DNA from 3 places in the Geodermatophilus sp. CPCC 205761 genome. Region 3 is predicted to be linked to each of the others. Evidence: riboswitches for the same ligand, from Rfam matches in the RefSeq annotation. Region 3 holds a riboswitch; each other region holds the start of a gene.

Region 1 (9,592 bases), on a different contig from region 3:
AGCAGCAGCGGGTACAGCAGCAGCGGCGTGGCCAGCACCAGGGGCAGGCCGAGCAGCCGGCCGCGCCAGCCGGTGAGCGTGTCGGTGTCCCGGCGCGGGGTGAACCGCAGCAGCGCCCGCCGCAGCCCCTCGCCGTAGAGCGAGAGCGGGAGCAGCGCGAGCGCGAAGTCGAGCGGGCCCATGGCGACGCCCGCGTCGGCCAGGGCCCGGAGCGCCTCCGGTGCTCCCAGCTGGGGCGGCAGCAGGTCGGCGAGCCGGCCGGCCAGGTCACGGACGGTGCCGGGCGAGGTGAGCAGCGCGGTCAGCGAGAAGGCCACCAGCAGCAGCGGCACCACGGCGACGCCGGCGTAGAAGGTGAGCCCGGCCGCGATCAGCGCGAGGTCGCGGCCGCGCAGCCGCCGCCCCGCCCCGCGGACCAGGGACGACGCCTCGGTCCGCAGCCGCGCGGCCGACCCCATCCTCAGCGCCGGTCCAGCAGGTGCCGGGCGGCGGCGTAGCCGCCCAGGCCACTGACCGCCCCGCCGCGCACGGTGCCCCCGGAGGAGGCCGCCACGATCCGCGGGTGCGGCGTCGCCACGCCCCACGTGCCGGCCTCCGCCGGCGTCGGCGCGACCGGCCAGGCGAGGTCGCCGTGGAAGATGTGGCCGCCCGGCATGGCCAGCGACGCCTCGACGTCCAGCGGGGAGGCCGCCTGCAGGCACGGCTCACCGGAGGCGTCGCGGGCCAGGCAGTCCAGCAGCGGCTCCTCCAGGTGCGCGTCGAGCTGCGCCACCACCCGACGCACCGCCTCGCGGCGGGTGCCCACCGGGTCGGCGCGGAACAGCCCGGCCGGCGTGTGCAGGCCGAAGAGCGTGAGCGTCTGGTACCCGGCGGCGCGCTCGGCCGGCCCGAGGATCGACGGGTCGGACAGCGAGTGGCAGTAGACCTCGAACGGGATGACGTCGGGCAGCTCCCCCGCGGCGGCCTGGGCGTAGGCGGCGTCGAGCCGGCCGGCCGCCTCGTCGACGTGGCAGGTGCCGGCGAAGGCGACGGCGGGGTCGACGCCCGAGCGCAGCCGGGGCAGCCGGGCCAGCACCATGTTCACCTTGAGCTGGGCGCCGTCCGGCGTCGTCCGCGGCGCCGCGCCGGTCAGCCGGTCGAGCACCTCGGGTGCCGCGCCGGAGACGACGAACCGGGCGTCGGCCGCCCGCTCCGCGCCGTCGCCGTCGGTCCAGTGCACGGTCACCCTGTCGGCGCGCGGCTCGATCGCCGTGACCGTCGCCCGCGTGACCAGCTCCGCGCCGGCGCCGCGGGCGGCGGTGGCCATGGCCCCGGTGACCGCGCCCATCCCGCCCACCGGCACCCGCCACAGCCCGGTGCCGTTGCCGATCAGGTGGTACAGGAAGCAGCGCCCGGCCAGGCCGTCGGCGGCGTGGACGTCGGCGAAGGTGCCGATCAGCCCGTCGGTGAGCGCGACCCCGCGGACGACGTCGTGGTGCAGGTCGTCGGCGACCACGTCGGCCAGCGGCCGCTCGACGAGGTCGGTGAACAGCCGCGGGTCGCGCAGCCGGCCGGTCAGCTCGGCGGGGGAGAGCAGCGGCTCGGTGAGCGTGGGCGCGAGGTCCTCGGCGAGGATGGCCAGCCGGCCGTACAACCGGCGCCAGCCCGCCAGCTCGGCGTCCGAGCCGGTCAGCTCGCGGAAGGACGCGGTGGTGGCCGGTCCCTCGGCGCGCTCGACCAGCAGGCCGCGCCCCCCGGCGACGGCGGTGTACGAGGCCACCGCGCGGTCGGCCAGCGTGAGCTGCAGGCCGAGGTCGGCGACGATCCGGTCGGGCAGCAGGCTGACCAGGTAGGAGTAGGCCGACAGCCGGACGTCGACGCCCGGGAAGACCTGCTGGCTGACCGCGGCGCCACCCACCCGCTCGAGCCGCTCCAGGACCAGGACGGACCAGCCGCCCTGCGCCAGGTAGGCCGCGGCCACCAGGCCGTTGTGCCCCGCTCCGACGACCACGGCGTCGTACTTGCTCCGCGCGCTCACCGGCGGACCGTAACCGGCCGGTCAGCCGTCCTCCCTGGTCGCGTCCTGCTCGTGGCGCACGGCGTCGGTGTGGCCGCCGGTCTCGGTGCTGCCGCACCCTGCGAGCGCCCCGACGAGGCCGGCACCACGAGGGGTCGCTGCAGATCCATGCGGTCCCCGTGCTCCCGTGGGCGGCCGCCCAAACCCCACCCGCACCACCGGTCCCAGGTGCTCCACCCGCCTGCGGAGTCGAGGCGAGAGTCCACGAAATCACATCCAGGTAATTGTCACCGCGGAGTTCCGGCCATTACGGTGTGTATGTCCGGCGGGGCGCTCCGTCACCACCCTGGGTGACACTCCCCGGACGCCGCCGAGCCTCTCCCTCCTCCCCGGGGGTGCGGGCCGGGGACCCACCGCAGCACTGGGGTGAAGCGCGCCCGGCCTCCGGCCGGCCGCGCCGGGCGACTTCCCGTCCGAACCCGTCAGCTAACCCGGTAGGCGGCCTGCGGAAGAACGGAGAGCCGCCGCACCATGGCGACCCCTCGCGCGTCCCGTCGCGCTGCCTGGCGACGGGCCGCCGTCGTCCTCGTCGGCGCCATCGGCGTCTCGCTCCTCCCGGCCGTGGCCGGTGCCGCGCCGGGCTCCTCGCAGGAGGCCGCCGCCCTCGTCGCCGCCCGCGGCCACGAGCTGGAGGTCGTCACCGAGCAGTTCAACGAGGCGCGTTCGGAGCTCGAGGCCCAGCAGGCCGCCGCCCAGGCCGCCGCGGCGCAGGTCGCCGAGGCGCAGGCGGTCGTGGCCGCCGCGCAGGAGCAGGTGCGGGGCATCGCCCGCAGCGCGTTCACCGGCGAGAGCATGGGCTCGCTGCGGGCCCTGATGACCAGCGGCTCGGCTGACGAGTTCGTCAACCGGGTGAACCTGCTCGACGCCGTCGCCGGCCACCAGAACGGGCTGATCGAGCAGGCCGCCTCCGCCGGTGAGGTCGCCGCGCAGGCGCAGGCCGAGGCGGACCGGGCGGCGGACGAGGCCCAGCAGCAGTACGACGCCGTCGCCGCCCAGCAGGCCGAGTTGCAGGAGCAGATCACCGCCTACCAGGCCGATTACGCGCGGCTCAGCGCCGACGAGCGACGCGCCGCCCTGGCGGCCGCGGCCACCGCCCACGGAGCCGGCCAGGAGCGGGCCAGCCGCACGGAGCGCGAGGAGCCGGCCGCCGCCGGTCCGGTGGTGGCCGACAGCGCCGCCGCCCAGAAGGCGATCGACGCCGCCATGGCCCAGCGCGGCAAGCCCTACGTGTGGGCCGCCGAGGGGCCGGGCTCCTTCGACTGCTCCGGTCTGGTGCTCTACGCCTACAAGGCAGCCGGGATCGGCCTGCCGCACTCCAGCCGCCTGCAGTCGCAGATGGGCCGGACGGTCTCGCGGGCCGAGGCCCGCCCTGGTGACCTGGTCGCCTTCTACAGCCCGGTCAGCCACATCGGCATCTACCTGGGCAACGGCCAGATGGTCCACGCGCCGACCTCCGGCGACGTCGTGAAGGTCGCCAGCGTCGACGACATGGGGGCGACCCCGCGCTTCAACCGCATCGCCGGCTAGGACCCCGTCCGCTCCCGGAGCCCCGGACGCCGCGTGCGTCCGGGGCTCCGCTGTGTCCGGGTCTTGACGTCGCGTCCTGCGGTGTGAACACTGCTCTCGAAGCAGATCGATGATCGCAGAGGAGCCGACCATGGCGCAGGGATGGCAGTGGATGTGGGCCGGCGTCGCGTTCGCCGCCGAACTCGCGGCCCTGGCGGCCCTCGGCCACTGGGGGGCGACCGCGGGCGACTCGACGGCCACCCGGTGGCTGTTCGCCCTCGGCGCGCCGCTGGTCGCGGCCTTGCTGTGGGGCCTGTTCGCGGCACCGCAGGCGGTCGTGCAGGTCGCGGTGCTCGCCGTCCTCACCAAGGTGGTGGTCTTCGGCGCGGCGGCGGCCGCGCTGCTCGCGACGGGTTCGCCGCGCCTGGCGGTCCTCCTCGTGGTCGCGGCGGTGCTGGGTTCGCTGCTGTCCGGCCCGCTGACGTCGCAGGCCCCGGTCAGCGCGGTCAGCGCGGCGGCGGCCCGCTGACCTGCTGGAGCAGCCCCCACACGAACTGCGCCCGCACTCCGCCGGGCAGGTGCACCTCCCAGCGGGTTCCCACGCCGGGGTCGACGCTCACCGCGCCGGGCAGGCCGACGACGTCGTCGAGGACGTGCTCCCAGACCAGCAGCCGGCCGGCCCGTGCCGGCGGCACGGGGGAGCCGGGCGCCGGCACCAGGTGCTCGTTCAGCACGGACCCGCCGGGGCCGGACAGCACCTCCCAGTACAGGTGCGGCCACAGCGGCAGGGGCCAGCGCCGCACCTGGACGTCGAGGTCCCCGAAGCGGCGGTCCTCCACCTCGTCGGGCGGCCCGAGGACGGCGGTCCGCAGCGCCAGCCCGCGCGGCGCCCGGGGCGAGTGCTGCAGCGCCTGCCAGCGGGTGTGCGCGGCATGGGCCTCTCCCCGGGTGGCGCCCAGCCGGGGCAGCGCCGCGGCGACCAGATCGGGGCGGACGTCGGCCATCCGGCGGAGCAGGACGAGGCAGAACTCCCGCCGCGCCAGACCCCGCACGCCGGTCGACCCTGCCAGCATCCGTCCGTGCTGATCCCACCGGCCACCGCCGCCGCGATCATGGACGGGTCGGTCACGCTCGCCTTCCGCCGGTGGGACCGGCCGCGCATGCACCCGGGCAGCACCCAGCGCACGCCGGCCGGGGTGGTCGAGATCGTCGACGTCACCGAGGTGGACCTCGCCGACATCACCGATGACGACGCCGCGGCCGCCGGCGTCCCCTCGCGGGACCGGCTGCTCCGCCTCCTCGACCGTCGTCCCGGCACGCACGTCTACCGCATGCGGGTGCGGGCCGCCGGCGCCGACCCCCGCGTGGCGCTGCGCGAGCGGGCGACCTTCTCGCCGGAGGAGCGGGCCGCCCTCGACGCCCGGCTGGACCGGTGGGACGCCGCCCGCGCCGACGGGCCGTGGACGCGCACCGTGCTCGACCTGATCGCCGAGCGGCCCGGGGTGCGCGCTCCCGACCTGGCGGCCGTGCTGGGCCGGGAGACGCTGCCGTTCAAGCGCGACGTCCGCCGGCTGAAAGAGCTCGGGCTGACCCGCAGCCTCGCCGTCGGCTACGAGCTGTCCCCGCGGGGCGCGGCGTACCGCGACGGGCGCGTCAGGGAGGATGGGGGGTGATGAGACCGCACGCCGTCGCCCTCGCCTTCCGCGCCGTCGCCCTCGCCGAGGCCTGCTCCTGGGTGGGCCTGCTGTTCGGCATGTTCGTGAAGTGGGTCCTCGCGACCTCCGAGCGCGGCGTGCAGATCTTCGGCCCGATCCACGGCGGGATCTTCGTCGCCTACGTGCTCGTGGCGCTGCTTGCCGCGCGGGTGCTCCGCTGGAACGCCCGCACCGCACTGCTCGCGCTCGCCGCCTCGGTACCGCCGCTGGCCACGCTCTGGTTCGACCGCTGGGCCACCCGCACCGGGCGGCTGCCGCTGCCGGAGCCCGTGCCGACCTCCTGACGCGGCGGCTCGCTACCGTTCCGGGTCATGCCCGAGCCCGTCCTGCCGTCCACCGCCCGCCAGCTGCTCGCCCGGGTGGCCCGCGTGCAGCGGGACGGGCGGGCGCCCAGCCTCGTCGCGGGCGTGGTCCGGGACGGCGGGCTGGCGTGGTCGGCCGGGCGCGGGGCGGTGCCCGAACCGCACACCGACGTCCAGTACCGGCTCGGCTCGATCAGCAAGACGGTCACCGCGGTCGCGGTGCTGCGGCTGCGCGACGAGGGCCGGCTGCACCTCGACGACCCGCTGGACCGGCACGTGCCCGGCACGCCGCTGGGCAGCCGCACCGTCGGGCAGCTGCTCGCGCACGTCGCCGGCGCGGCCGCGGAGAGCCCCGGCGGGTGGTGGGAGCGCACGCCGGGTGGTTCGCTGGCGGAGCTGGAGCTGCGCGAGGAGCACGTCGTCCTCGGTGCCGCGCGCCGGTTCCACTACTCCAACCTCGGCTTCGGTCTGCTCGGCGAGCTCGTCGCGCGCGCCCGGGGCCGGTCCTGGGAGGAGGTCGTCCGCGCCGAGGTGCTGGCGCCGCTGGGCATGAGCCGGACGACGCTGCGGCCGGTCGCCCCCGCCGCCGACGGCCACGCGGTGCACCCGTGGGCCGACGTCGTCCTCCCCGAGCCCGAGCACGACGCCGGCGTGATGGCGGCCGCCGGGCAGCTCTGGGCCACGCTGGCGGACCTCGCCCGCTTCGCGGTGTTCCTGCTCGGCGACACCGGTGACGTGCTCGATCCCGGGACGCTCGAGGAGATGACGGTGCCTGCCGGGGTGGACGCCTCCGCGCCGGGCTGGTCGTCCTACGGGCTGGGCCTGCAGGTGATGCGGGTCGACGGGCGGACGCTGGTCGGCCACGGCGGCTCTATGCCGGGCTTCCTCGCGGGCGTGTTCGTCGACCGCGAGGAGGGTGCCGGGGCGGTCTCGCTGGCCAATGCGACGAGCGGCCCCGAGCCGGTGGCGTTCGGGCTGCTGGCCGACCTGCGCGCCGCCGAGCCGCGGGTCGTCGACCCGTGGACGCCGTCACCGCCTCCCGTTCCGCTGGAGAGCCTCGGGGTCTGGTTCTGGGGCCCGGCGCCGCACGTGCTGCGCGCGCTGCCCGGGGGGCTGCTGCACCTGGGCCCGATGCCCGGCCGGGCCGGGCGGGCCAGCCGCTTCACCCGTGACGACGACGGCACCTGGGTCGGGCTGGACGGGTACTACGCCGGCGAGCCCCTGCGGATCGCCGACGACCACCTCGACCTCGGCACCTTCGTGTTCACCCGCACGCCCTACGACCCGGAGGCCCCGGTGCCCGGCGGGGTGGACGAGCGCGGCTGGCGGCACTGAGCGGCGGTCACCTCAGCGGTCGAAGGCGTCCAAGGTCGTCGTCACCACCGCGCCGTAGGCGACGTGCGGCACCAGGTCGCTGACCCAGTCGGTCGCCGACCAGGTGCGCGGGTCGGTGATGCCGAGCACGGTCATCGGGCCGTTGGTCGAGACGAGGACGCCGGCCGTGACGAGCAGCGTGCCGACCAGCGGCCGGGACCGGAAGCCGGCCGCCCGCACCAGCCCGACCAGGACACCCACGCCGACCCCCGCGACCAGCCCGGTCAGGGGGCCCAGCCCCTGCACCCGGTTCTGCCGCGTCGCGCCGTCCCCGGGGATCGGCACGTGTGCCTTCTCCGCCAGGGTCTCCACCGTCCGCTCGGGCGTGGAACTACTGGGCCGGCCGCGCACCGCCATGTCGAGGTACGTGACGGCGTTGAGCGCGGTGGTGCCGGCCGCGCCGGCGGCCGCCCCGCGCACCGCCCAGCCGAGCAGGCTGGTGCCCCCGTCGCCCGCCACGGCGTGGTGGTTCCTCACCGCGCGGCCCGCCGGGCCAACAGGAGGAGGCCCGCCACGAGACCGGCGGCGACGGCGCCGGCGGCCAGCCCCCAGGCGCGGACGCCACCGGCCGGCTCCGTGCCGGGGGCTCTGGGCTGCGGGCCGGCGGACCCGTCGCTGCCGGTGGCGGCCTGGAGCTCGGCCGCCAGCTCGGGTGCCCACGGCGCCGTGCCGCCGCACAGGTCGGCCGCCAGCTGCCCCTCGTCGAGGTCGGCCGACCGGGTGGCCAGGACGAGGAACGGACCGTCCCCGGCCAGCTCCAGCCCGCAGCTGGCCCCGGACGCCGCGGACACGACGCCCTGCTCCGCGGCCACGCTGCCCTTCCACACCGTGTCGACGGCGAAGACGTGCAGCGCGGGGTCGGTGCTGCTCGACCCGCCGCCCACCTCGCGGGACAGCAGCCGGCCGGTGAAGACGGCGTCGGCCCGCTCCACCTGCGCGGTCAGCGGTTCACCGGCGCAGCTGCACGCCGAGGCGGGGACGGCCAGGACCCACCCGGCCATCAGCAGCACCACCGCGGTGAGCAGGCAGGTCGTCGTCCGGCGCACGGCTCCGAGCGTGCTCCTGCGGGGTTGCCGGCACCAGTGGCGGCGGCGCGGGCGCACCCGCACCCTACCGGTGTGGACGACGTCGACGCCCGGCTCGAGCGAACGATCGAGGAGCTGCTCGACGACCGGCAGGCGGGCGCGTCGATCTGCCCCTCGGAGGCCGCCCGGGCCGTCGACCCTGACGACTGGCGGGAGCTGATGCCCGCCGCTCGCGCCGCTGCCGGGCGGCTGGCCGCCGCCGGCCGCGCGGAGGTGACCCAGCGGGGCGAGGTCGTGGACGTGCGGGTCGCTCGTGGTCCGGTCCGGGTGCGCCGGCCGGGGTAGCCGCCGTCGGTGATGACGCGGCCGCGTCCAGCGGTGGGTGGATGAGGATCTCGGTGCCGTCGGGGCGCCAGGTGCGCCATCGGCCGTCGGGTTGTCGTTCGATCCGGAAGCCGTGGTGGACCTTGGTGTGGTGCCGCTCGCAGAGCAGCGCGCTGTTCTCCAGGCTGGTCGGGCCGCCGTTGATCCACTCCAGGAGATGGTGGACGTCGCACCAGTGGGTGGGCGCGCCGCAGCCGGTGAACACGCAGCACCGGTCGCGGTGCTCGACCGCCCGGCGCAGGTGCGCGGTGACCACCCGTTTCTCCCGGCCCAGGTCCAGCGGCGCGCCGTCGGGGCCCAGCACGATCCGGGACACCGCGCCGTCGCAGGCCAGCCAGCGGGCCCGGGCCGCGGAGACGGTGGCGCCGAAGCCGAGCTCGGCGGTGTGCCGGCCGGTGCCCGGGCCGGCGAGGTCGGGCAGGTCGATCCGGACCACCAGGTGTGGCTTCACCGTCCGCAGCACCGGCAGGCCGCCGGTGGCCAACTGGTTGTCGCAGAGCTGGACCAGGGCGTCGCCGAGTTGCTGGGCGCGGGTGCGGATGTCTCCGGCGCACCGGCCGGCCTGCACGATCGCCTCCAGCGCGGTCTGCAGCTTCTCCCCGCCGACGGCATCGAGCTCAAAGCGGCCGGTGATCGACCCGTCGGGGTGCTTGGCGATCGTCAGCGACCGGCCCACGGTGGGGTCCGGTTCGGCGCCGTCGGGCTCGAGGTGGGCCAGGTAGCGCCGCACCGCCTCGCCCAGGGCCGCGATCGGCTGCTCGACGGCCACCCGCGCGAGAACGGCGTCGGTCTCGGCGAGCTGCACTCCTGCCGCGGTGGCCGCGGCGCGCCGGTCCGCGCGGGTGATCGGGGCGACCACCGAGACCTGATCGGCGGTGATCTGTCCGGCGGCGAACCCGGCGGCCACCGCCGGCAGATGCTCCAGCGCCCTCGCATTCCGCACCAGGTGCCCCACCGAGGACGGCGAGAGCCCGGCGTGGCCGCGCAGCCAGGACTGCATGGTCTTGAGCCCGTCGTGTTCGGCGGCCCCGGTCCGCTCGCACTGCCGCACGGTGCGGGTGATCTCGGCGGCCAGCCGGTTCTGCGCCAGCAGCAACCGGCGCAACCGCTCCAGCAGCGCCGGACCGAACAACGGTGACAGGTCCGTGCCGGCGAGCCCGTCCAGTGCGACCGTCAGCTCGTCCACGACCACCTCCCAGCACGCTTCGATCAGGTGTTCGAAGTCTACCG
Region 2 (9,592 bases), on a different contig from region 3:
GGCGATCAACAACGGCGGCTCGGTGGTGCGCTGGGCCGCGCACGCCCTGGCCGCCGGCTTCGACGGCGCCGCGCCGGAGGGGGAGGACGCCGACGCCCTCGACGCCCGGCTGCTCGACGAGGCGGCCGAGGTCCCGCCGGGCAGCGCGGGGCTGCTGTGCCTGCCCTACTGGCTCGGCGAGCGGGCGCCGTGGTGGCGGTCGGGGCTGCGCGGTGCCTACATCGGGCTGCGCCGCGAGCACCGCCGTCCGCACCTGGTCCGGGCCGCCGTCGAGGGAGTCTGCCAGCAGCTGGCGCTGGTGCGCGACGCGTTCGCCGCGACCGACCTGCCGGTGTGCGAGGTGCGGGCCACCGGGGGCGCGGTCGCCTCCCCGCTGTGGGTGCGCACCCTCGCCGCGGCGCTCGACCTCCCGGTCCGGGTGGCCGACTCACCCGAGGGCACCGGCCTGGGCGCCTGCCTGCTGGGCCTGCACGCGCTGGGAGCGCTGCCCGACCTCGACGCGGCCACCGAGCTGGTCGCCGTCCACGACCCCGTGCCGCCCGACCCCGGCGCGGCCGCCGTCTACGCGCGGCTGCGGCCGCTCGTCGACCGCTCCGCCCGGGCGCTCACCGACGTCCTCACCACGCTCGACGCGCTCGACGACACCCCCAGCCAGCCCGCGTAGTCCCGACCAGCAGGAGGAGCCGTGCCCGAGGTCGAACCCGCGCTCCGTTCTGCGCCCGTTCCGGTGAGAGGGGCCAAAATGGTCATTTCGGCCCCTGCGCCACGGCGCGTGAGGGAGTGGACGTCATGAGACGTGCGGCACGGGCGGCGGCGGCGGGGCTGGCGGCCCTGTCGGCGGTCGCGGCGCGGGATCTGTTGCAGCGCGAGCACACGGTGCTGCGCAACTTCCCGGTCGTCGGCCACGCGCGCTACCTGCTCGAGGCGATCGGCCCCGAGCTGCGTCAGTACCTGGTGGCCGGCAACAACGAGGAGCGGCCGTTCACCCGCGACCAGCGCCGCTGGGTGTACGCCTCGGCCAAGAAGCAGAACAACTACTTCGGCTTCGGCACCGACAACGACCTCGAGTACACCGCCGGCTACCCGGTGATCAACCACCGGACGTTCGGCCGCGCCGTCCCGCCGTCGGCCCCGTCCTCGGCGCACGACGTGCAGCTGCCGTCGGCCAAGGTGCTGGGCGGTCCGCGGGGCCGGGCGCAGGCGTTCCGGCCGGGGTCGGTCGTGAACATCTCGGCGATGAGCTTCGGCTCGCTGTCCGGGGCGGCGGTGGAGGCGCTCAACCGGGGGGCGGCGCTCGCCGGCTGCCTGCAGAACACCGGCGAGGGCGGTCTCTCCGTCCACCACCGGCACGGCGGCGAGCTGGTGTACCAGATCGGCACCGCCTACTTCGGCTGCCGCGACGAGCACGGCCGCTTCGACCTGGACCGCCTCAAGGCCCTCGTCGCCTCCGCGCCGGTGCGGGCGCTGGAGATCAAGCTCAGCCAGGGCGCCAAGCCCGGGCTGGGCGGCGTGCTGCCCGGGCCGAAGGTGTCCGCGGAGATCGCCGCGGCCCGCGGCGTCCCCGAGGGCGTCGACTGCGTGAGCCCGTCCCGGCACGCGGAGTTCTCCGACACCGACAGCCTGCTCGACTGGGTGGAGCTGCTGGCCGCCGAGACCGGGCTGCCGGTCGGCATCAAGTCCGCGGTCGGTGACATGACCTTCTGGCACGAGCTCACCGACCAGATGAGCCGGACCGGTCGCGGCGTGGACTTCGTGACCGTCGACGGCGGGGAGGGCGGCACCGGCGCGGCGCCGCTGATCTTCACCGACTCGGTGTCCCTGCCCTTCCAGCTGGGCTTCGCCCGGGTCTACTCGGTGTTCGCCCGGGCCGGGCTGCAGGACCAGGTCACCTTCGTCGGCGCGGGCAAGCTCGGCCTCCCCGACAACGCGATCGTGGCGTTCGCGCTGGGCTGCGACATGGTCAACGTCGCCCGGGAGGCGATGCTGGCCATCGGCTGCATCCAGGCGCAGAAGTGCCACACCGACACCTGCCCGACCGGGGTCGCCACGCAGAACGCCTGGCTGGCGCACGGGCTGGACCCGAACCTGAAGTCGGTGCGGGTGGCCAACTACCTGGAGACGCTGCGCCGCGACCTGTTCAAGGTGGCCGAGGCCTGCGGTGTGGAGCACCCCGGGCTGATCCCCGTCGACGCGGTGGAGGTCCTCACCGGCCGCACCGCGTCGACCCCGCTGGGCGAGGTCTACGGCTACCAGCCCGACTGGGGCCTGCCGTCGGCCGCCGACCGCGCGGAGATCATCCGGCTGATGGCCGGCGACGCCCCGCAAGGCGGCTCCGCCCCCGCGTCCCCCGACGCCGTCGGCTGAAGTCCAGCGGCCGAGGCAAAGGAGGCTATGCATACGTCTCTGACCGCCAGACGTAGGCATAGCCTCCTTTGCCTCCAGGGCGGGTGCGTCAGGAGGTGCCGCGGAGCAGCTCCTCGAAGGAGGGGACGTCGGCGAACGGGTCCACCGGGCCGCGCGCCGCGGCCGGCCGCCCGGTGACCAGGTCGGCCAGCTCACCCGCGGCCCGCTCGATCCGGTCGGCCAGCGCCCGGTCGACGCTCCCGGCGCCGGCCCAGTCCTCCGACGCGGCGAAGACCCCGGTGGGGACGGCGATCGCCCGGAGGTAGGCGAACAGCGGCCGCATCGCGTGCTCGATGACCAGCGAGTGCCGCGCGGTGCCGGCCGTGGCGCCGAGCAGCACCGGCTTCCCGGTCAGCGACTCCTTGTCCAGGACGTCGAGGAAGGTCTTGAACAGGCCGCTGTAGGACGCCGAGAAGACCGGCGTGACGGCGATCAGCCCGTCCGCCCCGACCACGGTGTCGATCGCGGCCCGCAGCGGGCCGTTGGCGAACCCGGTGACCAGGTTGTCGGCCAGGTCGCGGGCGTGAGTGCGCAGCTCGACCACCTCGACGGTGGCGTCGTCCCCGCGGGCGCGGAGGGCGTCGACCGTGGCGGTGGTGAGCCGGTCGGCCAGCAGCCGGGTGGACGACGGCGTGGACAGCCCGGCGCTGACGACGGCGAGGGTGCGGGTGCTCATCGGGCCGTCACCTCCTCGACGGTGTGCCCGGTGACGTCGTCGGCCGGGGCGTGCACGGTGGCGTCCACCGCTCCGCCGCGGGCCGCGACGCGGGCGGCGTGGGTCGGGGCGTCGGGCACGTGGGCGGGCTTGAGGGCGGCGAACTCGCGGCGCAGCACCGGCACGACCTCCTCGCCGAGGATGTCCAGCTGCTCGAGCACGGTCTTCAGCGGCAGGCCGGCGTGGTCGACGAGGAACAGCTGGCGCTGGTAGTCCCCGACGTAGTCGCGGAAGCCCAGCGTGCGCTCGATGACCTGCTGCGGGGAGCCGACGGTCAGCGGGGTCTCCCGGCTGAAGTCCTCCAGCGACGGGCCGTGCCCGTAGACCGGGGCGTTGTCGAAGTAGGGCCGGAACTCGGTGACCGCGTCCTGGCTGTTCTTCCGCACGAACACCTGCCCGCCCAGGCCGACGATCGCCTGGTCGGCCGACCCGTGGCCGTGGTGCTCGAAGCGGCGGCGGTAGAACTCGACCATCCGCTGGGTGTGCTCCTTGGGCCAGAAGATGTGGTTGGAGAAGAAGCCGTCGCCGTAGAAGGCGGCCTGCTCGGCGATCTGCGGGGAGCGGATCGAGCCGTGCCAGACGAACGGCGGGACGCCGTCCAGCGGCCGCGGGGTGGAGGTGAAGCCCTGCAGCGGCGTGCGGAACTGGCCGGACCAGTCGACGACGTCGGAGTCCCAGAGCCGGCGCAGCAGCGCGTAGTTCTCCACCGCCAGCGGGATGCCGTTGCGGATGTCCTGGCCGAACCAGGGGTAGACCGGGCCGGTGTTGCCGCGGCCCATCATCAGGTCGACGCGGCCGCCGGCCAGGTGCTGCAGCATCGCGTAGTCCTCGGCGATCTTCACCGGGTCGTTGGTGGTGATCAGCGTCGTGGCCGTGGACAGCTGCAGCCGCGTCGTCTGCGCCGCGATGTAGGCCAGCGTGGTGGTCGGCGAGGAGGAGAAGAACGGCGGGTTGTGGTGCTCGCCGAGGGCAACGACGTCGAGGCCGACCTCCTCGGCCTTCTTCGCGATCGTGACGACCGCCTGGATCCGCTCCGCCTCGCTGGGCGTACGGCCGGTGGTGGGGTCGGTCGTGATGTCGCTGACCGAGAAGATGCCGAACTGCATGTCGGGCTCCGGGTTGATTGAGAGTGCAACTACCGCTCCGTGCAACGTGCAAGGGGCGGGGGTATTCCGCCGTCCACCATGCCCCGCCGTCACCTCCTCGTGACTCCTCGCAGCGCTGAGTGATCAACTCGGCACGTCCCGCTGAACGACACCCGTGTCGTTCCCCTGCCGGGCGGCGGCCGTACCGCGCACCCGGCAGGGTCTGGGACGGTGCAGCCGCTGTACCGACCGACTGGGGGGACCGGGATGGCCGAGCCGATGCAGGGGGACGTCGCCGAGGGCGGAGAGCCGGGCGGACTGGCCGCGCTGTTCGAGCCACGCCCGAGGTTCCGCCGCCGGCTGCTGGGCTACGACCGCGCGGACGTCGACGACTACGTCGCCTCGGCCCAGGACCGTCCCGCCGCCGATCCTGAGGCCTCCGCGTGCAGCGGCTGTAAGGACGCCCCGCCCGCGCCGGCCGCGGTTCCGGAGGGTGCGCAGGACCGGGAGGCGGTGCTGGTCGTCGGCGCGATGCGCGAGCTGCTCCGGCTGGCCGAGCGGCGGGCCGCGGAGATCGTGGCCGAGGCGGAGGGCGAGGCCGAGCAGATCCGGGCGACCGCCCGCGCCGAGGCCGAGAGCCGGCTGCGCAACGTCGCCGACCTGCGCGACGCGACCCTGGAGCGAGTGCGCCGGCAGGCGGAGGAGCTGCTCCGCGAGGCGGCGGCCGAGCGGGCCCGGCTGGCCGACGAGGCGGCCGCCGCAGCGCAGGCGGTGGCCGATCTCCGGCGCCGGCAGGACGACGCCCGGGAGTCGCTGCGGCTGCTCACCGGCCGGCTCGGCGCGGCACTGGACGGGCTCACCGCCGGGGGCGCCGAGCAGCCGACGGCCGAGCCCCGGCGCCCCGGCGGGGTCGTGCTCACCGGCAACGTGGCGATGGCCGAGCCCCGGGAGTCCGTCCTCGGCTGACTCTCGTCGGGCGCGGAGAGCGATCCAGGTCACGTTCCGGATGTGACCCCTGCGATTGTCACAGGACGGTAACGACCCCTACGGTGGGTGCAGTCCGGTCGGTCGTCACGCCCCAGACGGGGAGCCTGGCCGGACGCCGCCGAGTCGTGTCCGCGCACCGTGGCCACGAGCCGGGGACCCACCGCAGCACTGGGGTGAGTCCTGCCCGCCGAGAGTTCCTCGGAGGGCAGGTAGGGCGTCTTCCCGCCCGAACCCGTCAGCTAACTCGGTAGGCGGCCACGGAAGAACGGAGAGCCTCCGCATGCTCCGCCCACGGGCCCTCGCGGCTCGCAGGGACTCCCGGCCGCGCGCACCTCGCGCCTCTTCCCGGCCCGCCGATCCCGCCTGACCGCGCCCGCCGGTCTCCCGCGTCACGTCCCGACGCCGCCGGCGCACCCACCCCCCAGCCCACCGCATCCCGGGCTGCCCTCGCACGTCGAGGGCCGGCTCGCGCGCACTCTCGCCTGGAGCACCCACACCAGATGATCGATCGCACCAAGCAGTTCTCCGCCGTTCCCTCGGACACCGCCGTTCCCTCGGACAAGACCGAGCTCGACGTCCCCGCCACCGCCGAACTCGATGCCCGGCCCGCCGCCCGCCGGGGGCTGCGCCTGCCGGCCGGCGGCCGCCGCCCGGCCTTCTTCCTCGCCGCGGCCGCCGCCGGCGCCCTCGTGGTCAACGTCCTGGCCGGTGGCCAGCCCGCGGCCGAGGCGGACGCGGAGACCAGCACCGTCAGCGCGTCGCACAGCGTCGCCGAGACCCTCGGCATCACGACGGAGGCGGCGACCGGCTCGGCCGCCGACGCCCCGGCCGCCGACGTCGCGGCCGCGGACCTCGCCCCGCTCGCGGACCTCGCCGCCTCCCGCAGCGAGCGCGAGGCCGCCGAGGCCAGCGCCGCCCAGGCCCAAGCCGACGCCGAGAAGGCCGAGCTCGACCGCCAGGCCGCCGAGCGTGAGGCCGCCGAGCGCGCCGCCCGCGAGGCCGAGGCCCGTGCGGCCGCCGAGCGCGAGGCCGCCGAGCGCGCCGCTCGCGAGGCCGAGGCGGCCCGCGCGGCCGAGGCGCCGGCCGCCAGTGGCGGGTCGTCGTCGTCCGCCGCGCCGCGCGGCTCCTTCAAGGAGTACGCGATGAGCAAGGTCGGCAGCGCCGACCAGTTCAGCTGCCTGGAGAACCTGTGGGGCAAGGAGAGCGGCTGGAACCCCAACGCGCAGAACCCCACCAGCACCGCCTACGGCATCCCGCAGTTCCTCAACTCGACCTGGGCCGGCACCGGCATCGCCAAGACGTCGGACGGCTACCGGCAGATCGACGCCGGCCTGATCTACATCGAGAACCGGTACGGCAGCCCGTGTGCCGCCTGGGCGCACTCGAAGGCCAACAACTGGTACTGAGCGGGCAGGCCGCAGACTGCCGGGTGTGAGCTCCGTCCCCGCCCGGTTCGTCCGCGCCCACACCGAGGTCCGGCGGCCGTCCTCCGTCCCGGAGGTGCGGCTGCACGTGGCCGACGACGTCGTCGCCCTCTGGGAGGCGATGGAGACCGAGGGGGGCGGCGCCGGGGAGGCGCCGCCCTTCTGGGCTGCGGCGTGGCCGGGCGGGCAGGCGCTGGCCCGGTACGTGCTGGACACCCCGGACGTCGTGGCGGGCCGGGCGGTGCTCGACCTGGGGTCCGGCAGCGGGCTGGTCGCCATCGCCGCCCGGCGGTCCGGGGCCCGCTCGGTGCTCGCCAGCGACGTCGACCCGTTCAGCCGGACGGCGGTGGGCGTCAACGCCCTCCTCAACGGGGTGGCCGGCGTGAGCGTGACCGGCGACGTGCTCGACCGTGACCTCCCGGGCGTCGAGGTCGTGCTCGCCGGCGACGTCTGCTACGACCGGGAGATGACCGAACGGGTGCTGCCCTTCCTCGACCGCGCCCGCGCGCGCGGCTGCGAGGTCCTCGTCGGGGACCCCGGCCGGCCCTACCTGCCGCACGACCGGCTGGTCGCCGCCGCGGTCTACGAGATCCCGGAGACCGAGGGGCCGGGGCTGCGGCGGACGACGGTCTGGCGGCTGCCGTGACCGACCACGTCGACGTGCTCATCGTGGGCGCCGGGCTCTCCGGCATCGGCGCCGCCTGCCACCTGCAGCACGAGTGCCCCGGCCGCAGCTACGCCGTCCTGGAGTCGCGGACGGCGATCGGCGGGACATGGGACCTCTTCCGCTACCCCGGCGTCCGCTCGGACTCCGACATGTTCACCCTGGGCTACTCGTTCCGGCCCTGGACCGGGACGCAGGCGATCGCCGACGGCGACTCGATCCTCCGCTACGTCCAGGACACCGCCCGCGAGCACGGCGTGGACCGGCACATCCGGTTCTCCCACCGGGTCGTCTCCGCCGAGTGGTCGACCGGCGAGGCCCGCTGGACGGTGACCGCGGAGCGCACCGACACCGGCGAGACGGTGCAGCTGACCTGCTCCTGGCTGTCGGTCTGCTCCGGCTACTACCGCTACGACGAGGGCTACCGGCCGGCGTTCCCCGGCGAGGAGCGCTTCGCCGGGCCGATCGTGCACCCGCAGCACTGGCCGGAGGACCTCGACTTCGCCGGCAAGCGGGTCGTGGTCGTCGGCAGCGGCGCCACCGCGGTCACTCTCGTGCCGACGATGGCCGAGACCGCCGAGCACGTGACGATGCTGCAGCGGACGCCCAGCTACGTGCTGGCGCTGCCCGGCCGCGACCCGCTCGCCGACGCCCTGCGCCGCCGGCTGCCGGCGCGCGCCGCGTACGCGGCCGTGCGGTGGAAGAACGTGCTGCTGTCGATGGCCTCCTACCAGTTCAGCCGCCGCCGCCCGGCCGCGATGCGCCGGTTCCTCCAGCGGACCGCCGGCCGGCAGCTGCCCGCCGGCTACGACGTCGAGACCCACTTCGGGCCGCCCTACGACCCGTGGGACCAGCGGCTGTGCCTCGCCCCCGACGGCGACCTGTTCCGGGCGATCCGCGCGGGCCGGGCCTCGATCGTCACCGACCGGATCGCGACCTTCACCGGCACGGGGATCGCGCTGGAGTCCGGCGCCGAGCTCGCGGCCGACGTCGTCGTCTCGGCCACCGGGCTGAACCTGCTGCCGATCGGCGGCATGGCGCTCACCGTCGACGGCGAGCGGGTCGAGCTGTCGGAGCGGGTCTCGTACAAGGGCATGATGATCTCCGGGGTGCCGAACCTCGCCATGACGATCGGCTACACGAACGCCTCCTGGACGCTCAAGGCCGACCTCGTCGCCCGCTACGTCTGCCGGCTGCTCGACCACATGGCCGCCCGCGGGTTCGCCACGTGCACGCCGGTCGCCCCGCCCGAGGGCGGCACCGAGCCGTTCATCGGCCTGAGCTCCGGCTACGTGCGGCGCAGCCTGGCCGCCCTGCCCCGTCAGGGTGCCCGCGCACCGTGGCGGCTGTACCAGAACTACCTGCGCGACGTCGTCCTGATGCGGCACGGCCCGCTCGAGGACGCCGGCGTGCGGTTCGCCCCTCGGCGGCCCGCCCCGGCCGCCGAGGAGGTCCCGGCGTGACGCTCCCGCCGTACCGGTTCGCCGGGGGGACGGCGGTCGTCACCGGCGCGGCCGGCGGGATCGGCGCCGCGCTCGCCCACGGCCTGGCCCTGCGCGGCAGCTCGCTCGTGCTGCTCGACCGGGACGCCGAGGGGCTGGCGACCGTGGCCGCGGGCATCGGCGCCGCCCACCCGGGGCTGGGCGTCACGACGTACGTGGTCGACCTCGCCGACCCCGCCGACACCCGGCGGGTCGCCGGCACGGTCGCCGCGGCGCACCCCGAGGTGACCCTGCTGGTGAACAACGCCGGGATGGCCCTCGGCGGGCGCTTCGACCAGGTGACCCTCGAGGAGTTCGAGGAGGTCCAGGAGGTCAACCTCCGGGCCGTCGTCCGCCTGACGCACGCCCTGCTGCCCACGCTGAAGGCGCACCCCGGCTCGCATCTGGTCACCGTCTCCAGCGTCTTCGGCCTCATCGCGCCCGCGGGGCAGGTGGCGTACGCGACGAGCAAGTTCGCCGTCCGTGGGTTCACCGAGGCGCTCCGGCACGAGCTGGCCGGCGACGGCGTCGGCGTCACCTGCGTGCACCCCGGCGGGATCCGCACCCGGATCGCGGCCGACGCCCGGGTCGGCTCCGGCGTGCCGGCCGACGAGGCCGAGCGGGGCAGGCGGGACTTCGCCCGGCTGCTCACCATGGACCCCGCCCGGGCCGCCGAGATCGTCCTCACCGCGGTGGAGCGGCGCCGTCCGCGGCAGCTGGTCGGCTGGAGCGCCGTCGTCCCCGACCTGCTCGTGCGGCTGGCGCCGGGCTCCCACGGCCGGGTGCTGGCCGCCCTCACCGCCCTGGCGGCGCGCGGCCGTCGCTGACCGGGT
Region 3 (9,592 bases):
CCGCCGCGGTGAACGACTCCTTCGGCTTCGGCGGCCACAACATCGCGCTGGTCTTCACCACCGCCTGAAGAAGGACCCCGAGCACCGTCTCCTGGGTCGGCCCGACCGGGCCGGCCCAGCGGTGCCGCCTGCCCAGGCCCCCCGATCCCGCGCGCCCGAGGCCCCGGAGGTCCCGTGACTGCCCTGTCCGTCGTCCCCGCCCCGACCGCCCCCGACCCGCGGGATCCGGCCGACCGCCTCGGGCGCCTGTTCGACCCCGGCTCCCTGTCGCTGCTGATCCCGCGGGACGACTCGGGTGTCCTGGCCGCCCGGGGCACGGTGTCGGGGAGCCCGGCCGTCGCGTACTGCACCGACGCGACCGTCATGGGCGGCGCCATGGGCCTCGACGGCTGCCGGCACATCGTCGACACGATCGACACCGCGCTGCGCGAGCGTCTGCCGGTGGTCGGGGTCTGGCACTCGGGGGGTGCGCGCCTGGCCGAGGGGGTCACGGCGCTGCACGCGGTGGGCGAGGTGTTCGCGGCGATGGTGCGGGCGTCGGGCCGGGTCCCGCAGATCTCCGTCGTCCTCGGGCCGGCCGCAGGGGGCGCCGCGTACGGCCCGGCGCTCACCGACCTGGTGATCATGGGCCCGGCCGGCCGGGTGTTCGTCACCGGCCCCGAGGTGGTCCGCTCGGTCACCGGCGAGGACGTCGACATGGAGCGGCTCGGCGGTCCGGACACGCACGGCCGGCGCAGCGGCGTCGTCCACGTGGTCGCCGACTCCGAGCAGGGTGCCCTCGACACCGCCCGCGAGGCGGTCGGCCTCCTCGCCGCCCAGGGGAGGTTCGCCCCGGCCGACGGCGAGCCGGACGTCGACCTGCGCGCCCTGCTGCCCGAGCAGCCGCAGCGGGCCTACGACGTCAAGCCGCTGGTCGCCGCCGTCCTGGACGGCGCCGGCCTGGAGCTGCACCCGCGCTGGGCGCCCAACGTCGTCACCACGCTCGGCCGGCTGGCCGGGCGCACGGTCGGCGTGATCGCCAACAACCCGCTGCGCCTGGGCGGCTGCCTGGACTCCTCCTCGGCCGAGAAGGCCGCCCGCTTCGTGCGGATGTGCGACGCCTTCGGGGTCCCCCTGGTGGTGCTGGTCGACGTGCCCGGGTACCTGCCCGGCGTCGGTCAGGAGTGGGACGGCGTGGTCCGCCGGGGCGCGAAGCTGCTGCACGCGTTCGCCGAGGCTGTGGTGCCGCGGGTGACGCTGGTGACCCGCAAGTCCTACGGCGGGGCGTACATCGCGATGAACGCCCGCTCGCTGGGCGCGACCGCGGTGTTCGCCTGGCCGGGCGCCGAGGTCGCCGTCATGGGCGCCAAGGCCGCCGTCGGCATCCTGCACCGCAAGAAACTGGCGGCCGTCCCCCCGGCCGAGCGCGAGGCGCTGCACGCGCACCTCGCCGCCGAGCACGAGCGGATCGCCGGCGGCGTGAACCGGGCGCTGCAGATCGGCGTCGTGGACGAGGTCGTCGACCCGTCGCGGACCCGGCGCCGGCTGGTCACCGCACTGGCCGCCGCCCCCGCCGGCCGCGGGGCGCACGGCAACATCCCTCTCTGACACACCGGGACGCGACGGGGCCCGGCACCTCCGCGGAGGAGCCGGGCCCGCTGCTTCTTCTGTGCGCTGGGCCGCCCGGACGCCGCTTCCCCGACGACGTCCGGACGGACCGGCCTCAGCCTACGACGGGAGTGCGGGGGGCACCCGGCCGTCGTAGTCGGATCGTGACCTAGACCACCTGGTGCAGCCAGGTGACCGGACTGCCGTCGCCGGCATGGCGGTAGACCTCGAGATCGGCGTCCCAGGCGGCACCGAGCAGCTCGTCCACGCCGTGGCGGAACGCCTCGATGGAGCCGGCCGTGGCAGCGAGGTGGCGCAACTGCTGCTCGCTGACGACGAGATCACCGTTGGCGCTCATGGGCGCGCGGAAGACACCGTGGCCGGGCACGTACGACATGCGCTCACCGTCGTTGCCGTGGCTGGCTTCCTCGGTCACCTCGAAGCGCAGCATCGGCCACGCGCGGAGCGCAGCGACGAGCTTGGCGCCTGTCCCGGGCGAACCGGTCCAGGCGACCTCGGCACGGTAGGAACCGTGTGCCGCGGGCTGGTCGGCCCACGACAGGGAGACCGGCGCGCCGACGACGCGTTCCAGCGCCCACTCGACGTGCTGGCAGAGCGCCTTCGGGCACGCGTGCACGAAGACGACACCCTGGGTAGACCGTCGTTGCACGGGGCACCTCCATCGACTCGATCGGTCTCGTCTTCCCCAACGGACGATCGATTCGGTGACAGGCTGTGTTCGGCGGCCTCGGACCAGGGGTCCCGTCAACAGTCTGCACGATGGTCACCCCCTCGCGCCAGTGCGGAGGAGGCGGATGGGTCACATGTGACGCTTGGTCACGGGAGTGACCACTATGTGCTGGTCAGCGGCCATACCACGGTGACGACACCGCCGTCCACCCATCCGCCGCGGCTTCCGTGCCCCGCGTTCGGAGCGCACGCTCGGGACCCCGCGACGCGGCCGGTCGACGTCCACACCCGCAGACCGGTTGTGACACACGGTAACGACAGCCACGGTGCGTGACGAGTTCGACACGCCGCACCGGACGCGGGTCAGGCGCCGAACGAGGCCTGGAGGTCCTCGCGCGGCACCACCCGGGTCGCCCGGAACGGCAGCCCCTCGACGCCGGGCTCGCTCCAGTCCACGTCGACGACCTGACCGGCCCGCAGGGTGCTGGTCGGCCCGTGGACGACGGCGGCGTCGACCCAGCAGTCGCCGGGGAGGTCCGGTGCCTCGATCAGCCCGGCTCGCCGGTCGTCGTCCCAGCGGATGACGGTGCCGCGGGTGGTGCCGCTCCGTGTCATGCGGTCAGGCTGGCGCGGACCGCCGTCGCCGGACAAGAGCGCGGCGTGCGACGCACGTCATGCCTGCCCGTCGACGCGGCCGGGTAGGGGCGGCGCATGCCGAGCTCCCAGGGGATGGCCGACGCCGGCCGCGACCAGGTGTCGGGGATGGTGCTGCCCGCGTGGGACGCCTTCCTCGACCAGGCCGCCGCCGTCGACCTCGACCGGCCGACCCGGCTACCGGGCTGGCGGGCGCACGAGGTCTGCGTGCACCTCGGCTGCTGGGACGACCACACCGCCCTGGCCGACCTCATCGCCTCTGCCCGCGCGGGCGGCGGGGGCACTCCCCCGGACGTCGACGCGACCAACGCGCGCGTGACCGCGGCGCACCGCGACGCCTCCCGGGAGGAGGTGCTCGACGCGCTGCGGCGCAACCGCGAGGCGACCGCCCGCTACCTCGCCGAGGAGCCGCGCGAGCTCGACACCGCCCCGGCCCTGGCCGTGGTGGGCCGGCTGCCGCTGCTCAGCGTCGTCCTGGGACAGGCGTACGAGCTGGCGGTGCACGGACTGGACCTGGTACCCCTGGGCGCTCCCCCGGTGCAGGCCCCGGTCCTGCAGGCCGGCCTGGCGGCTCTGGCGGACGTCACCGGGGCACTGGCGGCGGCCGAGGGGATCACCGGTGGCGCCACCCTCGCGACGCCGGAGGGCGGCTGGCGGTTCGCCGCGGACGGCGACGGCTGGACCGTGCGCCGGGTGGCCCCGGGCGAGGCGAGCGGCACCGCGGTGGAGGCGGCGGCCGACCTGCTGCTCGAGGCGGCGTCCGGGCGGGTGAACCCCGTCGTGGCGCTGGCCCGGCGGCGGCTGAAGGTGCACGAGCTCGGCGGCCTGCTGACCCTCGCGCCGATCGTGCAGGCCGCGCCCGGCATCCCCGGCGGGCCGATCCTGCAGCTCGCCGCCCAGACCCTCGGCGGCGTGGGCGGACTGCTCGGGCGGCTGCGCGGCCGGCGCTGACACGACGACATCCCCGACGAGGTCGGTTTACGTCGTAATCACCCGGGGCACCACCATCGCAGACGCTGTTGCGAACAACTTCACGGCGTCGCATCTCATTGACCGCAATTCTGCGGCGCACCTTTCACCACGGCCGAGGAGCCCCCCATGATCACGGACCAGGACGTTCGACGCGTCATCGGCAGCACGGCGTACGCCACGGACGGCAGCAAGCTCGGCACGGTCGGGGAGGTCTTCCTCGACGACGAGACCGGCCGCCCCGAGTGGGCCAGCGTTCGGACCGGCCTGTTCGGCACGAAGGAGGCCTTCGTCCCCCTGGCGCAGGCGGAGCTCGCGGGCGAGGACCTCCGCGTGCCCTTCGACAAGGACCGGGTCAAGAACGCCCCGCACGTCGACGTCGCCTCGGGGCACCTCTCGGCCACCGAGGAGTCGGAGCTGTACCGCCACTACGGCATCGGCGACACCGGCACGCCCGCGGCCGGGGGCCGGGACGTCGACGGTGACGGCGTGGTCGACCACCCGGTCGGCCACGACACCTCCGGCCCGACCACGGACGACGCGATGACCCGTTCCGAGGAGCGGCTCACCGTCGGCACGCGCACCGAGGAGGTCGGCCGCGCCCGGCTGCGCAAGTACGTCGTCACCGAGAACGTGACCGAGACCGTGCCGGTCTCCCGCGAGGAGGTCCGGGTCGAGCGCGAGCCGATCACCGAGGGCAACGTCGGCAACGCCATGGACGGCCCCGCCATCAGCGAGGAGGAGCACGAGGTCACCCTCCACGCCGAGCGCCCGGTCGTGGCGAAGGAGGCCGTGCCGGTCGAGCGGGTGCGCCTGGACACCGAGACCGTGACCGAGCAGCAGACGGTGAGCGAGCAGGTGCGCGAGGAGCGGATCGAGGCGGACGGCGTCGAGGAGACCCGCCGCCACTGACCGACCCTCGGGGCCGGGTGGCAGCACACCCCACCCGGCCCCCCGGTGCACGACCTCCCGCTCCCACCCCTCCCAGGAGACCCATGTCCACCACTGACCACGGCGCGTCGGCCACGCGCGGCCCGGCGCGCAACGCCGTCGACGCCCAGCACGACCGCTTCGGCGGCATCAAGTGGGGCGCGGCCTTCTTCGGCTGGCTGTCCGCCAACGGCCTCGCCGTCCTGCTCGTCGCGCTGCTCTCTGCCGCAGGCGTCGCCCTCGGCCTCACCCAGGGCATCCCCAGCACCGAGGAGGCCACCCAGCAGGCCGACACCATCGGCATCGCCGGCGGCATCGCACTGCTGGTGGTCCTCTTCCTCGCGTACCTCGCCGGCGGCTACGTGGCCGGCCGCATGGCCCGGTTCGACGGCGTCCGGCAGGGGATCGCAGTCTGGGTCATCGGACTCCTGGTCGTGATCGCCCTGTCGGTCGCCGGGGTCGTGCTCGGGTCGGAGTACAACGTGCTGCAGCAGTTGAACCTGCCGCGGATCCCGATCGACGAGGGAACGGCCACCACGGCGGGGATCATCGCCCTCGTGGCGGTCCTGCTCGCCACGCTGCTCGGTGCGGTCCTCGGCGGACGGCTCGGCACCCGGTACCACCGCAGGGTCGACCGGGCCGGCTTCGACGCCGCCTGACCCGGCTGGTCCCGCGACGACGGAGGGCCCCGCACCGACTGATCGGTGCGGGGCCCTCCGTCATGCGGTCGGGCTCAGCAGGAGCCGCCGAGGTCGATGCCGTGGGCGCTGAGCCACGGCATCGGGTTCACCCGGTTCTCGTACAGACCGCCCTGGTGCACCTCGAAGTGCAGGTGGGGTCCGGTGGACTGGCCCTTGTTGCCGACCTCGGCGATCTGCTGCCCGGCGGTGACCACCTGGCCGGCGCTGACGAAGAACCGGTTCACGTGGCCGTAGAGGGTGATCTGACCGTCGCCGTGCTGGACGTAGACCGCCTGGCCGAAGCCGCTGGCCGGGCCGGCCTGCAGGACGACGCCGCCCTCGGGGACGTAGATCGGGGTGCCGATAGGGGCGGCGATGTCGACGCCCTGGTGCATGGTGCCCCAGCGCGCGCCGTAGCAGGAGGTGAGGCGCCCGGAGGTCGGCATGCCGGACGTCGTGGCGGCGCTGGCGAGGGTCTGCGCCTGCGCCTGGCGCTCGCCCCAGGCGGCGCCCGGGTCGGCGGCACCCTGGGCGGCCAGCATCCGCTCACCGGCCTGGCGGAGCTCCTCCTCGAGGCGGGCCTTCTCGGCGGCGCGGGCGTCGAACTCGGCCTGCGCCTCGGCGAGGTGGGTGTTCGCCGCCGCCTCGGCCTGGTCGGCGGCGCGGGCGAGCTCGTCGAGCCGGACGACGGCGGCCTGCGCGGCACGGTCGGCGTCGGCGACCCGCTGCTCGACGGAGAGGAACTCGGCCAGCCGGTCGGACCGGTGGTCGCCGATGACCTCCATGGTGGCGGCCTGCTGCAGCAGCTCGGTGGGGCTCTCGGCGTCGAGCAGCAGCTCGACGTCGCCGTAGCGCTGGTCGCCGCCCATGTAGGCCTGGCGGCTGAGGTCGGCGATGGCCTCCTCGGCACCGGCGACCGCGGCCCGGGCCTCGGCCAGCTCGGCCGCGGTGGCCTCGGCCTCGGCCTGGCCGGCGGCGAGCTCGGCACGGGCGACGAGGGCGGCGTCGGCGGCGGCCTCGGCCTCGACCGTCATGCGCTGCAGCTGCTCCTCGGCGGCCTTGACCTCGCCCTCGATGCGGGCGACGTCAGCCGCGAGTTGCTCCTGCTCGGAGGCTGCGGGGGTGACGGGGGCGGCGACGGCCGCGGGCGCGCCGACCAGGAGGCCGGCGAGGACGGCGCCGACGACGAGGGCCCGGCGCGGAGAGCGCAGGCGACGGCGGACGGAGGTCGGTCGGTCGAGCTCGGTGTGCAGGCGGTGCAGGGTCGCCAAGGCGACGGTTCTCCCATCCTCGCGGCCGCCTACCGAGTTAGCTGACGGGTTCGGGCCGGACGGCGCCCTACCCGCCTGCGCCCCGTGCGCAGGCAGGACTCACCCCAGTGGAACGGTGGGTCCCCGGTCCCCCCTCGATCCCCGGAGGGACGTCGGGCGGTTCGGCGGGGCCCGGCCGAGGCCCCCCGGTTGTCGGGAGGCGGAGCCCGGCTGGGCCGTCAGGAAAGCTACTACGCGTGAGGGCCACCGGTCACGATCGGGTAACACACACGGTGCGCCTCCTTGCCCGAAGGGGTGAGGATCGACTACGTGCGGTCACAGCCTGACTGCTGACGGGTGATCACGGTGCCACACCCGTCACTCCTGCCGGGACCGCACCACCCACCTGCCCCGACACGGGTGGCGGAGCCCGGCGGAAGGGAGGAGGCTGCGCGGCCGCGTCGTCACCGACAGTGCGCGTCGGCACCCCCCGGTGAGATCCCGGACACGTCTGGCCGCCACGCCCGGGCGAGCGGCCCGACTCCGGTCGCCGGCGAGTGGACCCGGAGCCGACCGCCTAGGGTCGGCGACAGCGCCCCGGGGACGATCGCCCGGGCCCCGGATCGCGGAAGGCGTGTGTGACTGCCCGGAGGAAGGTCGCGGCCGGGATCGGCGCGCTGGCGGTCGGAGCCGCCGTCGTCGCCGTCGCCGGGTACGTGCCGCCGAACGAGCGCGACCGGGCCGGCGCCGCGGCCGGCGACCTGGCGGGTGCGATCGTCGGTGCGGGAGCGAGCAGCCAGCAGGCGGCCATGCAGGGCTGGACCGCGGGCTACTCCGCCGTCCAGCCGGGGGTGACCGTCGACTACGACCCGGTCGGCTCCGGCGGCGGGCGGGAACAGTTCCTGACCGGCGGCATCGACTTCGCGGGGTCGGACGCCGCACTGGACGACGAGGAGCTCGCCGAGGCCGCGGCCCGCTGCGGCCCCGCGGGGGTGTTCGAGCTGCCCAACTACATCTCGCCGATCGCCGTCGTCCACACCGCTCCGGGCCTCGACGAGCTCGCCCTCTCCCCCACCACGCTGGCGGCCGTCTTCGCCGGGCGGATCACCCGCTGGGACGACCCGGCCATCGCCGCCGACAACCCGGGCGCACCGCTGCCCGACCTGGCCGTGACGCCGGTGCACCGCAGCGACGAGTCCGGCACCACGGAGAACTTCACCGAGTACCTGGCGGCCACGGGCGGGGACGCCTGGCCGCACGAGCCCGACGGCGAGTGGCCGGTGGCCGGCGGGGAGGCCGCCCAGGGCAACTCCGGCGTCGTGGCCGCGGTGCGCAGCGGCGTCGGCACCATCGGGTACGCGGACCTCTCCCAGGCCGGTGACCTCGGCGTCGCGCGGATCGGGGTCGGCGAGGAGTTCGTCGCCCCCTCCCCCGAGGCCGCCGCCGCCGTGGTGGAGAACGCCTCCCGCCTGGAGGGCCGCGGCGAGTTCTCCTTCGCCGTCGAGCTCGACCGCACCACGACCGAGGCCGGCCGGTACCCGATCGTCCTGGTCAGCTACCACCTCGGCTGCGTCGAGTACGCCGACGCGCGGACCGCCGAGCTGGTCGCGGACTTCATGGGCTACGTGGTGAGCGAGGAGGGGCAGGACGCCGCGGCCGAGGTGGCCGGTTCGGCTCCGATCTCCGACGCGCAGCGCGACCAGGCCATGACGGCGATCGACGCGATCGGGACCGCCTCCTGAGGCGGACACACCGCCCCAGCGACCGGTTGTCGGCTGTTCCCACTCGACCGGGCCCGCGCCGGACGCCCAGGGCAGCCTGGTCGACCACCGCTGGGGCGGGATGGTCCGGCCGACCCTCCGGTCGACCGGACCATCCCGCCGTCCTCAGCAGACGCTGGGCCACACCGCCCGGTCACGAACGGTGCGCATGTCTGACGAGACAATGTCGATCAGTTCAGGGTGATCGTCGAATCCGGGTCGGCGCTTCCCTCGCACGGTGCTGAAGCGTCGGCAACGAGGTTCACGAGGACTGCGGCGTTCACGTCGCACACGTTGGCGACGACGCCGATGGGGGCCTGCACGTTGATGCTGGAGACGTTGACGTTGACCAGACCGTCCTGAGTAGGGGGGGCTCCGCCGTCGGTGGTCGTGATCTCGGCATCAGCGTCGGGGGTGGCCTCGGCGTTGCAGTTCGCCGCGTCGTCGACCAGATCCGCGACCAGCACGGCGATGTTGACGTCGCAGATGTTGGCGGCGATTGCGACCGGTATCTGGACCACGAGGTCGGAGATGTTGACGTTGATCAGGCCCTGCTGATTCGGCTGAGCGGCCGCGGGGGACGCAAGTCCGACCGTCGCGCCGAGTGCGAGCGTGGCGGCCGCGGCGAGGGTGCGAGTGTGCATGATCTGTCCTTTCTCAGCGCACCGTGCGGTGCGCAGAAGTACCTGGTGGCGTGACCAGCACGCGGAGGCACTTCTTGTGAGCGCCGGATCGTGGCGCGAGTTCGTTGTTCGTGAACTCGGTATGAAGACGCTCTGATCGCTGCGGCGCGACGAGGCCCACGAGGAGCGAACACGCGTGCAACGACGCCGAACTCCTCGTCGATCTCGCGTCATGACCGCGGGGCGCAGGCGTCGGTGAGTGAGACGCGCGGAGTGGCCGAGCGGGCGCAGGTGGCGGTGTCGGAGCGCCGGCCGTCCCCCGGATGGTGCGCCGAGTCAGGGGACGGCGGCGCGTCCGCCGCCGGTGCTCCAGCAGGTGCGGATCGCCAGGAGCGGTGCCCCTATCCTGGGAGCACTCATTCGGGCGCGTTCACGCGGCGTGGACAGAC

Evidence for each region. A riboswitch is a leader RNA that binds a small molecule or an ion and turns the genes downstream of it on or off. The one in region 3 is predicted to bind cyclic di-AMP.
Region 1: another riboswitch for cyclic di-AMP. It lies ahead of MY526_RS06190 (C40 family peptidase); the one in region 3 lies ahead of MY526_RS09895 (M23 family metallopeptidase).
Region 2: another riboswitch for cyclic di-AMP. It lies ahead of MY526_RS24155 (lytic transglycosylase domain-containing protein); the one in region 3 lies ahead of MY526_RS09895 (M23 family metallopeptidase).

Annotation. Positions count from the first base shown of each region.
Region 1 is NZ_JALPKQ010000007.1:86,782-96,373, reverse strand. Features, by position in the region: partial or broken gene MY526_RS06200 (YhjD/YihY/BrkB family envelope integrity protein) at 1-458, opposite strand, end outside; gene MY526_RS06195 (phytoene desaturase family protein) at 461-2,017, opposite strand; cyclic di-AMP (ydaO/yuaA leader) riboswitch at 2,369-2,512, shown strand; gene MY526_RS06190 (C40 family peptidase) at 2,528-3,583, shown strand; gene MY526_RS06185 (DUF2568 domain-containing protein) at 3,714-4,091, shown strand; gene MY526_RS06180 (hypothetical protein) at 4,069-4,635, opposite strand; gene MY526_RS06175 (hypothetical protein) at 4,642-5,235, shown strand; gene MY526_RS06170 (DUF3817 domain-containing protein) at 5,235-5,561, shown strand; gene MY526_RS06165 (serine hydrolase domain-containing protein) at 5,589-6,914, shown strand; gene MY526_RS06160 (hypothetical protein) at 6,927-7,412, opposite strand; gene MY526_RS06155 (hypothetical protein) at 7,427-7,999, opposite strand; gene MY526_RS06150 (DUF3253 domain-containing protein) at 8,036-8,323, shown strand; partial or broken gene MY526_RS06145 (DUF222 domain-containing protein) at 8,589-9,548, opposite strand.
Region 2 is NZ_JALPKQ010000060.1:2,723-12,314, reverse strand. Features, by position in the region: gene MY526_RS24180 (gluconokinase) at 1-664, shown strand, start outside; gene MY526_RS24175 (FMN-binding glutamate synthase family protein) at 790-2,364, shown strand; gene MY526_RS24170 (FMN reductase) at 2,453-3,079, opposite strand; gene MY526_RS24165 (LLM class flavin-dependent oxidoreductase) at 3,076-4,224, opposite strand; gene MY526_RS24160 (hypothetical protein) at 4,471-5,169, shown strand; cyclic di-AMP (ydaO/yuaA leader) riboswitch at 5,297-5,459, shown strand; gene MY526_RS24155 (lytic transglycosylase domain-containing protein) at 5,691-6,596, shown strand; gene MY526_RS24150 (class I SAM-dependent methyltransferase) at 6,622-7,260, shown strand; gene MY526_RS24145 (flavin-containing monooxygenase) at 7,257-8,741, shown strand; gene MY526_RS24140 (SDR family NAD(P)-dependent oxidoreductase) at 8,738-9,586, shown strand.
Region 3 is NZ_JALPKQ010000012.1:107,759-117,350, forward strand. Features, by position in the region: gene MY526_RS09860 (beta-ketoacyl-[acyl-carrier-protein] synthase family protein) at 1-68, shown strand, start outside; gene MY526_RS09865 (acyl-CoA carboxylase subunit beta) at 175-1,587, shown strand; gene MY526_RS09870 (DUF3145 domain-containing protein) at 1,757-2,257, opposite strand; gene MY526_RS09875 (hypothetical protein) at 2,641-2,892, opposite strand; gene MY526_RS09880 (maleylpyruvate isomerase N-terminal domain-containing protein) at 2,989-3,882, shown strand; gene MY526_RS09885 (DUF2382 domain-containing protein) at 4,030-4,812, shown strand; gene MY526_RS09890 (hypothetical protein) at 4,896-5,489, shown strand; gene MY526_RS09895 (M23 family metallopeptidase) at 5,564-6,781, opposite strand; cyclic di-AMP (ydaO/yuaA leader) riboswitch at 6,813-6,909, opposite strand; gene pstS (phosphate ABC transporter substrate-binding protein PstS) at 7,399-8,502, shown strand; gene MY526_RS09905 (hypothetical protein) at 8,712-9,164, opposite strand.